2 regions of the Clostridium swellfunianum genome follow, and region 2 is predicted to be linked to the other one. Evidence: a T-box and tRNA genes for the amino acid it is inferred to sense, from the RefSeq annotation. Region 2 holds a T-box; the other holds one or more tRNA genes.

Region 1 (7,782 bases), 3.0 Mb from region 2:
TACCTGATCCTGTCTTCTTAAATCTCTTAGCTGCACCTCTATGTGTCTTCATTTTTGGCATAATAAAGTTCCTCCTCTCGGTTATGATGCTCTTTTGGGAGCAAGTATCATTATCATATTTTTTCCTTCAAGTTTAGCCGATTTTTCAATTACTGAAATTTCCTCTAATTTATCAAAGAAAGATTTCAATATTTCAAAACCAATATGGGAATAGTCAGCTTCCCTACCCCTGAACCTTACAGTAACCTTAACCTTATCGCCATCAGATAAAAATCTTCTAGCATTATTAGCCTTAATGTTAATGTCATGCTCTTCAATAGTTGGGCTTAACCTTACTTCCTTTATATCAACAATTTTCTGCTTTTTCTTAGCTTCCTTATCCTTCTTTGCCTGCTCATATAAGAATTTACCATAATCCATTACTTTACAGACAGGTGGATTGGCTGTAGGGGCTATAAGAACTAAATCTAGTTCCTTCTCCTCTGCTAATCTTAAAGCTTCCTTTGTTGGAAGTATGCCTAGCTGTTCATTATCGCTTCCGATAACTCTAACTTCTTTTTCCCTTATTTCCTCATTCAAAAGAAAATCCTTGCTAATAATTTTCACCTCCTAAAAGTTTAAAAGGTTTTTGAATAATTTATAATATAAAAAAGGACGGCATATGCCGTCCTCTAATAGTCTAATAAAATAATTGACTCATAGTAACCATGCCAGCAAAGCTGCAAGGTGAGAAACGGCTGTTTCTTCTTAACATAGAACATTTTACAATTTATTTTTCAATTTGTCAACATTTTATTTTTTATTCTATTATATTTTTACTCCAGCTTTAACCTTTTCACACATATCACAGCTTCTGCAGAACACTACCCTATCTCCAAATACCTTTTTTATTGTTTCTATTATTTCCTTGTTGATACAATTCTCCTCTCCATGAATAGCTAGCGTGCTTGGCGCGCTTGTTATAAGTCCACTAATAAGCAGGTCATCCATATTAACTGTCCCACTATATTTGGCTTCAGACAATTCACTGAATAAAACCTCCATTATGTCTTTTCCAGTTCCATCCTGTACTACATAAGTACCATCTGCCTTAATAATTATGTTCACTTTTTCGATTTTGCTGTCTTGAATTTCAACAAAATATTTTAAGAGTTTAATAAACTCATTGTATTCCTTGTCAACCATGTAACTTTCCACTACTTTATCTATAATGCTTTCAAGGTCTTCCTTTAGTTCCTTCATTCTAAATGTTATAAAACCTTTAATATTTATTTCCTTGTTGTCTTCCAGGCACTCAATTATTTTTTGCGTCATGGAATTTTTTCTATTCCTAAAATAAACCATATACTCGTTAAGTATTTCTCCTTCGCTCTTGAGAGCCTCAACACTCAACTCTTTAATATCCTTTATTTCGTCATATTTGAGAAAAAAATAAGTATCCGTAAGGAAACTTTGCATATCTTTTTTATAAAATTCGTCAACAACTACATTATACAATATATTTGCCATATACAAATTGAATATATTAATAAGTCTCTCATTTAAAGCATTGTCATCACAAAATATCTTTAAGAAGTGCGTGTTATTGTCAATACTTTCTGAAAAGCCTACTATTATGTTCCTGTCGTGAAAATACTTTTTCATTTCATTGAATTGCTCTATTATGTCTTCCTTGCTGTTATCATATACAACAGTTAAAAGCAGCATATCTCACACTCCCTTCTTAGTCTAGTATGTGTCTAAAGAGAATGTATATGCAGAGTAAAAAAAGCAATTATCGACAAATAAGTAAAATTGGACTTAAAATTAATGTAGGCTTTTCTTTAAAATCCACAGAGTGTTGATTTTGATGCAAATAGTCTGTATGATAAAACTATAAATTTTAGGAGAGTTTCACAATGAAAACTGTATTAGTTGATTATAGAATTGATAATATTGAAAAGAAAAATCTAGAACAGCTAGGGTATAAAGTCTTACCTGTCCCGCCAAGTGATATATTGTACGAAGCTGTATGTGGTCATCCCGACATGCTTTTACATATTATTGATTGTAAAACTGTTATTGTCCATAAGGATATGGATTTAAATTTTACAAGCAAGCTTTTAGAATTAGGTATAACAGTAAATTTTACAAACCTCTCTCTACAAAATAAATATCCTGATAACATAATATTAAATGCTGTTAACTTAGATAGTTTATTTATACATACTCTAAAATATACTGACATCGAACTTCTCAAACAAACTCAAAATAAAAATATTAAAAACGTTAAACAAGGCTATACAAAATGCTCAACTGCTATAATCAGTAATTCTGCTTTAATAACAAGCGATAAAGGCATTGCGGCATGCGCACAAGAAGAAGACTTAGATGTACTTTTGCTGCCTCCAGGAGATATCCTTCTGCCTGGTCTTAATTATGGTTTTATAGGAGGATGCTGCGGACTTTTAGAAGAGGGCTTGTTAGCTTTTTATGGAGACTTAAAACACTATGCCTATGGAAAAGAGGTTATGAATTTTCTTATAAAACATAAAGTTAATCCCTTATTTTTAAGAGAAGGCAAACTTATTGACAGAGGAAGCATATTTACGATATAAATTTAATCATAGTCTAACTATCTTTAAAATACATATTCTATTCTAAACCTATTTTTTTAAAAAATATATAAATTAAAAACCTGCATATAAATGCAGGTTTTTCTATTGGAGGCGCCACCCAGATTTGAACTGGGGAATAGAGGTTTTGCAGACCTCTGCCTTACCACTTGGCTATAGCGCCATATGGAGCGGAAAACGGGATTCGAACCCGCAACCTTCACCTTGGCAAGGTGACACTCTACCGTTGAGTCATTTCCGCATGTTATGGTGGCTAGACCAGGAATCGAACCAGGGACACGAGGATTTTCAGTCCTCTGCTCTACCGACTGAGCTATCTAGCCTTGAAAAATCCTTATAAATTTCACATCTCTGCGTCAACTTACTCGCTGCGGCGCTCATTTACCTAAGTAAACTCTGCTTCCTCGCTCACAGTTTCCTTGAGCTACTCATTTCTAATGATTTTTGAAAAAATGGCGACCCAGAAGGGGCTCGAACCCTCGACCTCCGGCGTGACAGGCCGGCACTCTAACCAACTGAGCCACTGGGCCACTTTGTGGTGGGCACAACAGGGATCGAACCTGTGACCCTCTGCTTGTAAGGCAGATGCTCTCCCAGCTGAGCTATGCGCCCACAAAGTTTCTTAAGACAATTATGATTATATAATGTTACAAATTAATTGTCAATAACTTTTTTACACAATTTATCCACTTAAATTGGATTTATATGTTTCTTAATAATTCACCAATTTCTTTATTTTTAAAAACATATGAACTGTTACAGAAATGGCATTTTATTTCCTCATCTTTGCCTTCAGAATATATTTCTTCTAAATCTTTTCTTCCTATGCTTATTAAGGCTTTTTCAACTCTCTCTCTTGAGCAGTCGCACTCAAAGCTAGGCATTAAACTATCCAATATATTTAAGTCCATATCTTCAAATATATATTCCAATATTTCTTCAATACTCATGCATTTCATAATCATATCAGTAATAGATGGTATTTCTTGAAGTCTGTAAGTAATTAAATCCGCAACCAGTTCACTTGCTCCAGGCATCATCTGTATAATAAACCCTCCAGCAGCGCTTATGCTTAAATCCTTACCTACAAGTACCCCTAAGCCAACGGCAGAAGGAGTCTGCTCAGAACTTGTAAAATAGTAAGCTAAATCATCACCTATTTCGCCAGTATATATCGGCACCTGACCTACATACGGCTCTTTTAATCCCATATCTCTTATAACAAGTAAATTACCATTTGTTCCAATAGCTCCTCCAACATCAAGCTTGCCATTACTATTAGCAGGCAAATCCACAGAAGGATTTCCTATATACCCTTTCACTTTTCCATTTGGATATGCAGTAACAACAACTCCTTGTGCCTCTCCTCCCCCTGATATTTGAAGAGTCAGTGTTTCTCTATCCGACTTCATCATTGCACCCATAAGACTTCCTGCAGTTAGCATTCTGCCAAGTGCAGCTGCAGCCGTAGCAGCACAATCATGAATCTTTACTGCTTTGTCAACCATATCTGTAGTTATCGCCCCAAATATTCTTATACTTCCATTTTGAGCAGTAGCTCTAACTAGTTTGTCTCCCATAGTTTACCTCGCTTTAAAAAATTAATTTTTTCGTAGTACATAGGCTATTCTTTCCGAATCCTCAAGTATGGATAAGTTCACATAATTATCTAGCTTACAAACAATTTTAAACCCTATCTTATGTAGTATCCTATCTAAAAACTCTTCTTTATATGCTCTTTCACAATGTTCCTCATCAAAACGCCTATATACGCTCCCTTCTTTAACAAAAAAGGTAAGATTCATTTGAACCACATCCTCTTCCAAAAAGTTATCCCATATATACACTACGTCTTCATTGTCATAAGTAAATGTATTATTGCCTAAAATAGCAGTAAGCTTATAATAAGTATTTATATCAAATACAAACAATCCATTATCTTTTAGATGATTGTAGACATTTTCGAAATAATTTTTCAGGTCTTCATTGTCCAAAATATAATTCGTAGAATCCAAGCAACAAGTAATTAAATCAAACTTGTTATTAAGCTTTAAGCCAGAAATATCCTGGCACACAAATTTAGCTTTTATATTTGAAGCTCTAAGTTTTGTTTCAGCTTCAGTCAACATTTGACTAGACATATCCACTGCCCAAGTAGTTCTAAAATGCTTTGCAAGTATTTCTGTCATATTTCCTGTTCCACAAGCTAAATCGAGATAATCTCTCATTTCTATATTTTGACCGCTGCACAAGTTTACTATTTTATCCGCCCATACATTATAATCTATATCCCTGTTTATTAGTTTATCATAAATAGCAGCAAAGTCCTTATATTGATCCATTTTCTAATCCTTCCTCTCCTTGCTGTTTTTACATCCAAACTAATATTATATATTTTAAAAGTTTAAGTCAATATATTTATTTATCCTCATAATCAAAGTTAACATATCCATTATTCATAATTATTTCTTTATTTTTAGGCAAGTTAAGTTCCTTTTTTCTTCTAGTCATTATTCCGCCAATTCTTCCTGTCTCCTCTGCAGTAAGACCGCTCCATCCTAATTTATCCACTTTATCAGAAAGTCCTAATTCAGCTGCAATCTCATACTTTATTTTTTCTCTTACTTTTTCAATCTCAGTAAGTTCTCTATTTGATTTTATTTTTGCTTTAATGACCTTCTTAAGCGGTGTTTTTCCCATTGTGCTCCCCTCCATTAACTAACTGCTTTCATACGTATTAGTTTAACCTTGAGGAGTTCATTTATTCAAAAAAACTTCTGGAGTTTGAAAATAAAAAAAGATGGGGGAGATAATCTCCCGCCATCTAAAAGAGATGACAAGCCACAAAATGATCTTTTTCTACTTCCTTAAGCTCTGGTGATACCTCGCTGCAGACAGGCTTAGCATACCTGCATCTAGCCGCAAATCTACATCCTGGCTTAGGATTGATTGGGCTTGGTACTTCTCCTTCAAGCATTATTCTTTGTCTATTCTTCTCCGTTTCAGGGTCTGGAATAGGAATAGCTGAAAGAAGCGCCTGAGTATATGGATGTAAAGGCTTAGAATACAAATCGTGGCTGCTTGCTAGCTCAACCATTGTGCCCAAGTACATAACTCCAACTCTGTCAGAGATGTGCTTAACCATTGAAAGGTCATGGGCAATAAATAGATAAGTAAGACCTAACTCTTTTTGAAGCTTAATTAGTAGGTTTACTATCTGTGCTTGTATGGATACGTCAAGAGCAGATATAGGTTCGTCGCAAACTATAAACTCTGGCTCGATTGCAAGAGCTCTTGCTATACCTATTCTTTGTCTTTGTCCACCTGAGAATTCATGTGGGAATCTTGAAGCGTGCTCTTTATTTAATCCAACAAGCTCAAGCAACTTATAAATTCTTTCTGTTCTCTCTTGTCCTGTATAGAGATTGTGTATATCAATACCTTCTCCAATTATATCCCCTACTGTCATTCTTGGATTTAAGGATGCATAAGGGTCTTGGAAGATTATTTGTGCTTTTCTAGCAAAATCTTTCTTTTCTTTACCGCTTAATCCCTGTATATTTACTCCATCGAATAAAACTTCACCACCTGTTGCTGAGTAAAGTCCCATAACAGTTCTTCCACAAGTTGTCTTTCCACAACCTGACTCACCAACTAATCCTAAAGTTTCACCCTTTCTTATTACGAAGCTAACATCATCTACTGCTTTTAATGTTGCATTTTTCCCAACCTTAAAATACTTCTTAAGGTTTTTTACTTCGATTAAGTTTTTTGCAGACATTATTTAGCACCTCCTATGCCTAATGGTGATTCAACCTTTGGTGCCAGTGGATGCTTCAGCCAACATTGAACTTCGTGGGTATCACTAAGTTTAGTAGCCTCTGGCATAGCCTCTTTACAAATCGGCATAGCATATTCGCATCTTGCAGCAAATGGACAGCCAACTGGCGGCTTTAAAAGATCAGGAGGCGTTCCTTTTATTGAATACAGCTGATCCTTATGACCAGTTTCAAGTCTTGGAACAGAACGTAATAATGCCCAAGTATATGGGTGCTGAGGATTATAGAAAATTTCTTCTGTAGTTCCTCTTTCTATAACTTTTCCTGCGTACATAACTTGAATTCTATGAGCAACGTCAGCAACCACACCTAAATCGTGAGTTATAAGAACAACAGCTGTACCTAGCTTGTCTTGTAGATCAGCAATAAGCTCCATAATCTGTGCTTGTATTGTAACGTCCAATGCTGTTGTTGGCTCGTCAGCAATAAGAATCTTAGGGTTGCAAGCTAGGGCTATAGCTATCATAGCTCTTTGTCGCATACCGCCTGAGAATTCATGAGGATACTGATTTGCTCTTTTTTCAGCGTTTGGAATATTAACTAGTTGAAGCATTTTTACAGCTTCTTTAAATGCTTCATGCTTGCTCATACCTCTATGAATAACCAAGCTTTCTGCTATTTGATTACCAATCTTCATTGTAGGATTAAGAGATGTCATTGGGTCTTGGAAAATCATACTAATTTCTGATCCTCTATATTCCCTTAATTCCTTTTCACTCATTGTTGCAATATTTTTACCTTCAAATAGAATCTGTGAACCTTCTTTTATTTCTCCAGGAGGAGTCTGTATAAGTCTCATTAAGGATTTAGCTGTAACAGTTTTTCCACAGCCTGATTCTCCAACTATCGCTAAAGTTTCACCTTTATTTAAATGAAATGAAATCCCTCTAACAGATTGTACCTCACCAGCATAAGTGTGATATGAAACTCTTAGATCTTTTACTTCTAAAACTTTTTCCATTTTTATCCCTCCCTATTGACGTAGCTTAGGATCGAGAGCATCTCTTAATCCATCACCTAGCAAATTAAATGACAACATAATCATACTAATTAGAGCTGCCGGGAAGAATAACTGATATGGATAGAAGAACAAGTTTTGTTGAGCAGCTGATGCTAATGCACCCAAGCTTGTATTTGGGGACTGAATTCCAAGTCCTATATAACTTAAGAACGCCTCACCAAATATAAAACTTGGAACGTCAAGAGTTATATTAACAATCATAATACCGATTGTATTTGGAAGTAAGTGTCTTATTATAATTCTTGATGGATTTGCACCAAGTGCATGAGCAGCAAGAACATATTCCTGCTCTTTTATCTGAAGAATC
Region 2 (7,782 bases):
TCCATCTTTGTAATAAGCTCCATCTTCGATGACTTCCTTAGTGCTAAACTGAAATACTAAACCCATGGCTTCACCAACCATAGAGTTAGTAATTTCATTATCTCTGTTTAGTATTAGAATCCCATTGGTGTCTTGGTATTTAAATATATTTTTCTTTGCATCTACATACTCTTCCATATCCTTATGAATATCCAAGTGATTTGGACTTAAGTTTGTTATAACAGAAACCTCAGGGGATACGGTCATAGTCATAGTCTGAAAGCTTGAAAGTTCCAGCACAACCTTGTCAGTTTCCTCTATTTCTTCAATTTGAGCAAAAAGCGGTGTTCCAATATTCCCACCTACCCAAGTCTTATAGCCTTCTTGCTTTAAAATGTTATACATAAGGCTTGTAGTGGTTGTCTTTCCATCGCTGCCCGTAACACCAAACATTTTAGCTGGACAATATCTAACGAATTCCTCAATCTCAGAAGTAACATAAGCTCCTTCTGCCTTAGCTCTAACCAAGCAAGGGCTGTCAATTCTCATAGAAGGAGTTTTAAAAACAACCTCATAGCCTGTTAAATTATCCAAATAGTTTTCTCCAAGAACTAGGTTAACACCCTTAGACTTAAATTCTTCCGCTACCTCTCCAAGCTGTTCTTCAGTTTTTTTATCAAAGGCGCTAACTTTAGCCCCTAATTCTAAAAGAAATCTTATAAGAGGAATATTGCTTACCCCTATTCCAACTACAGCTGTATTCTTACCTTTTATAAAATCCTTGAATTCCTGAAACTTTTTCTTCATATGCCCCTCCTGTATTCCTTAAGAGCACATAAGAATTATCAATTCTTATGCCTCCTGTATTCCTAAAAAGTCCATAAGAATTATCGATTCTTACGCCTTCTGTATTCCTTATAAGCACATAAGGATTATTAATGTCTTCTTTATAAACAAGTGCTCTTCTATAATTATACCACTTTTCCATTAAATTCTTCAATTTAATGGAGAGTATATAATATATTTTTTCATTTTTATGGTTATATCCTTCATATACTATACAGAATTAATCTTAGGTGTGGTGAATATGCCTTTACTAACATTATTAATATCCTCTCCTTTTATTTTTATAGCAAAAAATAAAAAGCAACAAGAAGAGCGCTTTATTTCCTTAAAACTTTTAGGCATTTGGCTGCTAACTTTAGTCTACATAACCATCAACGACAAATTTCGCATGCCTGTCGGAATTATATGTGCTATACTAATCGTTTACAAATCTAAAAACAACAGAAAATCAAAGCTGGTTGCACTTTTGATTGGGATAATAAGTTTACTGCTAAGCTATTTATCTTTTTTGCTATTTAAAATATAAAAAGATTCATGTCGAAATTGTGCGAATTTATTTAAAATAAAAACTTTAAGTTTTACTATTGTAAAGCACAAAATATGTGTGCTATACTAATCTCGTGCCGTAAGGAAACATTAATATAATTCCCCATATTTTAATATTATAATATATCCCCATGATAAACCCCATTTGACACCGGATACCCCCATATCCGGTGTCTTTTTTTATTTAAAATTATGCAATATAATAATATCCAATGGTTATCATAACATAGATAGAAATGAGTATAGCCCCTTCTAGCCAATAGGTTTTTCCATCTTGAAACACAAAGAAGGACATTCCTACTGCTATAAGTGCAATTATAATTTGAAAGGTGGTAAATACGAAAGTCATAGGTACTGCTGTAAAGAATGCAAATATAATCAAAATCGGGGTAACAAATAGAGACATCTGTATGCTGGAGCCTATAGCTATTTCCAAACTTAAATTCACCTTATTGTTAAGCGCACTAATTATTGCTGAAACATTTTCTCCAATGTTGCCTAGTATGGGAATAAGTATAATTCCTAGGAACTCCTGAGAAATCTTATAGGTATTAACTATGTCCCTAATATTATAAATAAGCTTCTCGCTCAAGATATACAGAAGTACCGTTTCTAAGACTAGGCCCATAAACAGCACCTTTATATTTTTGGATTTCGTTATTTCTATCTCTTCTTTATTTTCACTAACTACAAACAAGTTACTATGCGTATACAGTGAAAATATAAGTCCTAAAATATAAACCAGTATAAGTACTACTGCCATTTTAACGCTTATGGCAGAGGACATTTTTACTGTTAATGTGCTGTATCTGTTTAAGGAAGCCATAAGGATTATAGCTGACATTGCAAGCAGCAGCATATTAAAATTTGTTCTGGCTACGAGCTTATTAAATTCCTGCTCTTTATATTTAATGCCTCCAAAAAATATTGAAATCCCAAGCACTAAAAGCATGTTTCCTATAATTGATCCTATAATAGAGGATTTTACCATTGTAAGCATCCCATATCGAATGGACAAAAGCCCCATCATAAGCTCCGGAAGATTGCCAATAGTGGCAGCTAGAAGGCCTCCTTTTTTATCGCCAATCAATTCAGATATATCCGAAGTAAAGTCGCCTAACAAAATAGCAATAGGAATTATGCCAATGGAATATAGAATAGCGTTGATTAGGCTTGAGGGAGTTTCCACAAATATAAGTACAAGTGATATTAAAGTAAAGATATAAACTTTTTTCATAAAATTACACCTTGTATTATTAATCTCCCTTATAGGTTATTCAAAAGGTAGTAAAATGTTACGAAAGAGATGAATACAGCAGAATTACCTTGAAACGCAAAAGCACACTTGGTTTACTCTCAAGTGTGCTTTTGCGTTTTATCTAATACAAGTTGTATTATTATAAATATTTATTTCTAGCTATTAATTAAAACTCTAACTTTTCTTCAATAAACTTTTCAAGCTCATCAATGTTTAATCTAACCTGCTGCATAGAATCTCTGTCTCTTAAAGTAACTGTGTTATTTTCAAGAGTATCAAAGTCTATAGTTATGCAGTATGGAGTACCTATTTCATCTTGTCTTCTATATCTCTTTCCTATGCTTCCTGCTTCATCGTATTCTACGTTGAATTTCTTTCTTAGCATATCATAAACTTCAGTAGATTTTTCTGAAAGCTTCTTGCTTAGTGGAAGTATTGCTGCCTTAAATGGCGCAAGTGCTGGGTGAAGGTGAAGCACTGTTCTAACATCACCGTCTTCTAAGGTTTCTTCATCATAGGCATCGCACAGGAATGCAAGAGCAACTCTGTCTGCACCAAGTGATGGTTCTATGCAATATGGAACATATTTTTCATTTGTTGTTGGATCCATATAGCTCATATCCTCGCCTGAGTGCTCAGCATGCTTCTTAAGGTCATAGTCTGTTCTGTCAGCTATACCCCAAAGCTCTCCCCATCCGAATGGGAATAGGAATTCTATATCTGAGGTTGCGTTACTATAGAAGGACAACTCTTCCTTTTGGTGATCTCTCATTCTTAAGTTATCCTGCTTCATGCCAAGATTTAAAAGGAAGCTCCAGCAATAATCCTTCCAGTATTTGAACCATTCTAAATCTGTTCCAGGCTTGCAGAAAAATTCAAGTTCCATCTGCTCAAATTCTCTTGTTCTAAATATAAAGTTTCCTGGAGTTATTTCATTTCTAAAAGATTTACCTACTTGAGCTATACCAAATGGAACCTTTTTTCTTGAGCTTCTTTGAACATTCTTAAAGTTAACAAATATACCTTGTGCTGTTTCTGGTCTTAAATAAACCTCTGACTTTGAGTCTTCAGTTATACCCATGTAGGTTTTGAACATAAGATTGAACTTTCTTATGTCTGTAAAGTTCTTCTTACCGCACTTAGGGCAAGCTATATTGTGCTCTTCTATATAGCCCTTAAGCTGTTCATTTGACCAACCATCAGCGCTTGCAGCAGCAGCACCCTGCTCTGTCATGTGGTCCTCAACTAACTTATCTGCTCTGAATCTTGACTTACAATCTTTACAGTCCATAAGTGGATCTGAGAAACCTCCAACGTGACCTGAGGCTACCCAAACCTGGCTGTTCATGAGTATAGCACAGTCAACACCAACATTGTATGGGCTCTCTTGTACAAACTTTTTCCACCAAGCCTTCTTAACATTGTTTTTGAACTCAACACCAAGCGGACCGTAGTCCCAAGCATTTGCAAGACCTCCGTATATCTCTGAGCCCGCAAACACAAAGCCTCTGCCTTTTGCCAAGGCTACGATCTTATCCATTGTTTTTTGTACTGCCATGATAATTCCTCCTTTTATTTTAGTCGGAAGCACTGAGCAATTAAGCTTACTCGCTTCCATTCATAAATTATTGGTTTAAGACATAACGAGAAAAGAATATTACAATATAAGAATATAAATTGTTAAAAAGTTATATTTTTATATTTTTAAAAAGTTAACAAGTTAACTTTTTATGCTGTTGTTTAAAACAGCTATTCCTTTCCCTCTTTGCTTCATGTTATTTTGTGCTGTAAATAAAAAAAGCCTTTGCCATCAAGGGACGAAAGAAATTCTTCCGCGGTTCCACCCTTGTTGGCAAAAGCCCTGCTTTACAACTTAAACACTCAAAAGCTCCCTTCGCAATAGTCCTTTAACTGTTTTCACCAACCACAGCCTCTCTTTAAAACTTCTACCGCTACTCTTCTTTCTCATCATGTAATATTTATTTATATACTATTCTATAGCATATTAGAAAGTGTTGTCAATAATATGATATTATTAGCAGAATTATATAATTTATACTTGCACTAATTTCTTCATAAGTTCTGCAGCTGCCCTTACATCACTTTTACCAAGAATACAAGAGATAACAGCTATTCCATCAATATTTGCAGCTTTTAATCCCTCTACATTATTTTCATTAATTCCTCCAATTGCTACAACAGGAATTGATACGCTTTTCTTTATTTGCTTTAAATCCTCTAAAGAAACAGCTCTAGCGTCCTGTTTTGTAAGTGTAGGAAATACAGCACCGACACCAATATAATCTGCGCCATCTTCTGCAGCAGTTTTAGCCTCTTGTAAGGTTGCTGCAGAAACTCCCAATATTTTATCAGACCCAATAAGTTCTCTTGCAAGCTTAGCAGGTAAATCTTGTTGTCCTAAGTGCACTCCTGCAGCATTTACAGCTAAGGCAATATCGAGTCTATCATTAATAATTAAAGGTATATTATGTTTATCAGTTATAGCCTTAACCTTAGAAGCAATTTCATAGAACTCTGCTGAGTTTGTGCACTTTTCTCTAAGCTGCACTGCTGTAACACCACCTTTTATAGCTTCCTCTACAGCAGCACATAATTCTCTATCAGCCAGAACTTCTCTGTCGGTAACAAGATAAAGACTATAATCTATATTAGGCTTCATTTATCTTACTCCTTTTACATAAATTTTCCTCACATAAATTAAATATAGCATCTATAAGCTTGACCTTTAGTGTACCTGTTCCCTCATCTTTTTTATTCAAGCTTTCATAAGCAATTTCCCCTGCTATGCCCATAGATACAACTCCTGAAAGGGCAGCCAAAAGCTTATCCTCTCCCGCACCTAAATAAGAACCAATAAGAGATGTGCACATGCAGCCTGTTCCTGTAATTTTAGACATTGTTTCATGTCCATTTTCAACTGAATAAAGTATAGTTCCATCGGTTATTATATCAATTGCGCCGGTTATAGCTATTATCGTATTAAGCCTAAGCGCAAAGTCTTTTGCCAGCTTCTTTACAGCTTCAAGCCCACCATCCTTGCCTTCAAATGTTTCTGAAGAATCTACACCTCTTGTTTGGGCTTCTATACCATACAGTGTTTTTATCTCAGATAAGTTTCCTCTTATCACTGACAGTTTTATTTCGTTCATTATCCTTTTGGCAGTTTCTGTTCTATAGGAAGTAGCTCCAGCTCCAACAGGATCTAAAACTACAGGTACGCCTAGTTCATTGGCTCTTTTTCCTGCTTCAAGCATAGCTTCAACAGTTCTGCTGTTTAGGGTTCCTATGTTTATTACTAATGATGAAGCTAAAGAAACCATATCCCTAACCTCATTTATATCATCTGCCATTACAGGTGAGCCACCAATAGCTAAAGTAATATTAGCACAGTCATTAACTGTAACGTAGTTTGTTAAATGATGCACCAAAGGCTTCTTTTCCCTTAGTTTGTATAATAGTTTTGAGATTCTTTTACTAGCTTCCATTTATTAATCATCCTCCATGACAAAATATATATTACTCCTGTTATAACCATTACCGGAGCAGTAGCCCCTAAGAAAAAGTCTAGCTTAATAAAACTATAGTAAATTCCAATTCCAATAATCCAAATAAGAACAGCTCCCCAGTTTATAAGTATTCCGGGTTGTACTTTTGTGTTTTTCTTTAAGATAAAGTAATCTGTTATTACAATCGCAAACAGCGGTGCAAAAACTGAACCTATTGCATATAGAAAGCTTTCATAATTCTCCATAGGAAATACTACTGCTACTACAGTTCCAACAACAGCCATTATGACTCCGATAGTTTTTTCACTCATTTTAGGCATAAGATTTATAAAGGAAATACCTGCTGAGTAAACATCCAGGAAGGTGGTTGTTACTGTTGAAAGAACTACTATCCCAAGGGCTGTAATGCCTAAATTGGCAGCAAGCATCATAGCTGAAGGGTCAGCATTATTGGATACAATAGCAGCACCAAGACCTATTATAAACATCCAGGAGCTTCCTAAAAAATACCCTACAAAGCTTCCATAGGCTCCACTCTTTTCACTTCTGGCAAAACGTGTGTAATCAGCTATAAGCGGAAGCCATGAAAGTGGCATAACCACATTTAGTTCTATTGCTCCTCCAAAGGAAATCCCTTCACTAGCTGCCTTTGAAAGCAAGGCTGCATCCTTAAATATGATAGAGCCTAGAACTAAAGTAAGGAGAAAAAGCAATAATACAGCAGCAGTATTTAACTTTTTCATGCCAGCTTTTCCAAACCAAATCCACAGGGCAGTAAGAATTCCTATAAATAAGCTGCATAATAGAATACTGTCAAAGTTCCATAAATTTTTTGATATTAGATTTATGGAATTTGCTGCAGATCTTATCATTACTGCAGTCCATCCAATAAGCTGAAGTACATTCAAAACAGAAAATAAGTAAGTCCCATACCTCCCAAAGGAAATCCCAGTTGAAGTTATAGCTGGTATCTTTTCTCTTGCGCCAATAATTCCACCTAGTACAAAAATTCCTGTTCCTATTAAGTGTCCAAGTAAAATGGCAAGCACCCCTGTTTTAAAGCCCAGTGGAGCTATAAGCCCTCCAGTCAAGATTTCTGCAATTGAAACTGCAGCTCCAAACCAAAGAAATACATAGGTCCAAAATCCAAGTCTTTCATCAGCATTAATCATTTAGCAATCCTCCTTTCTTATATAGCTCATAAAAATGATGGGTTGGTCCACAGCCATGACCTATATCTAAGGAATGTTCTATAGCTGTAGTTATATATTGCTTGGCCCTGCTAACTGCCTCCTTTATAGAACAGCCAAGCGCCAGGTTTGCAGCTATAGCAGAGGATAAGGTGCATCCAGTTCCGTGGGTATTTTTTGTAGGTATTCTTTCCGAATGAAAATAGGTAAGCTCCTTACCATCATAAAGTACATCCACAGCTTCTCCTTCCATATGCCCTCCTTTTAGAAGTACATTTTTGCAACCAAGCTTATAAATTTCTTTTGCCCCTGCCTCCATTTGCTCAACAGTTTCTATAACCTTAATTTTAGAACCTACTTCCTTCAAAATCTCTAAGGCTTCAGGTATATTAGGAGTTATAACATAAGCGTATGGGACTAAATTTTTAATTAAAGC

What was found. The T-box of region 2 lies ahead of NBE98_RS05160 (glycine--tRNA ligase). A T-box ahead of a tRNA ligase gene usually reads a tRNA of that ligase, here a tRNA-Gly.
Region 1: it encodes a tRNA-Gly, which carries the amino acid that the T-box ahead of NBE98_RS05160 (glycine--tRNA ligase) is inferred to sense. The anticodon was not compared.

The regions. Positions count from the first base shown of each region.
Region 1 covers NZ_JAMOFV010000006.1:4,160,781-4,168,562, forward strand. The annotation lists gene rpmI (50S ribosomal protein L35) at 1-61, opposite strand, end outside; gene infC (translation initiation factor IF-3) at 82-579, opposite strand; ribosomal protein L20 leader region at 641-755, opposite strand; gene ytxC (putative sporulation protein YtxC) at 808-1,707, opposite strand; gene NBE98_RS19775 (DUF6873 family GME fold protein) at 1,899-2,597, shown strand; tRNA gene NBE98_RS19780 (tRNA-Cys) at 2,704-2,778, opposite strand; tRNA gene NBE98_RS19785 (tRNA-Gly) at 2,782-2,856, opposite strand; tRNA gene NBE98_RS19790 (tRNA-Phe) at 2,863-2,938, opposite strand; tRNA gene NBE98_RS19795 (tRNA-Asp) at 3,069-3,145, opposite strand; tRNA gene NBE98_RS19800 (tRNA-Val) at 3,152-3,227, opposite strand; gene hslO (Hsp33 family molecular chaperone HslO) at 3,317-4,195, opposite strand; gene NBE98_RS19810 (class I SAM-dependent DNA methyltransferase) at 4,217-4,957, opposite strand; gene NBE98_RS19815 (alpha/beta-type small acid-soluble spore protein) at 5,034-5,315, opposite strand; gene NBE98_RS19820 (ABC transporter ATP-binding protein) at 5,440-6,396, opposite strand; gene NBE98_RS19825 (ABC transporter ATP-binding protein) at 6,396-7,415, opposite strand; gene NBE98_RS19830 (ABC transporter permease) at 7,428-7,782, opposite strand, start outside.
Region 2 covers NZ_JAMOFV010000006.1:1,138,532-1,146,313, reverse strand. The annotation lists gene murD (UDP-N-acetylmuramoyl-L-alanine--D-glutamate ligase) at 1-786, opposite strand, end outside; gene NBE98_RS05170 (hypothetical protein) at 743-967, opposite strand; gene cax (calcium/proton exchanger) at 1,562-2,608, opposite strand; gene NBE98_RS05160 (glycine--tRNA ligase) at 2,796-4,187, opposite strand; T-box leader at 4,440-4,607, opposite strand; gene thiE (thiamine phosphate synthase) at 4,683-5,309, opposite strand; gene thiM (hydroxyethylthiazole kinase) at 5,299-6,135, opposite strand; gene cytX (putative hydroxymethylpyrimidine transporter CytX) at 6,093-7,328, opposite strand; gene thiD (bifunctional hydroxymethylpyrimidine kinase/phosphomethylpyrimidine kinase) at 7,321-7,782, opposite strand, start outside.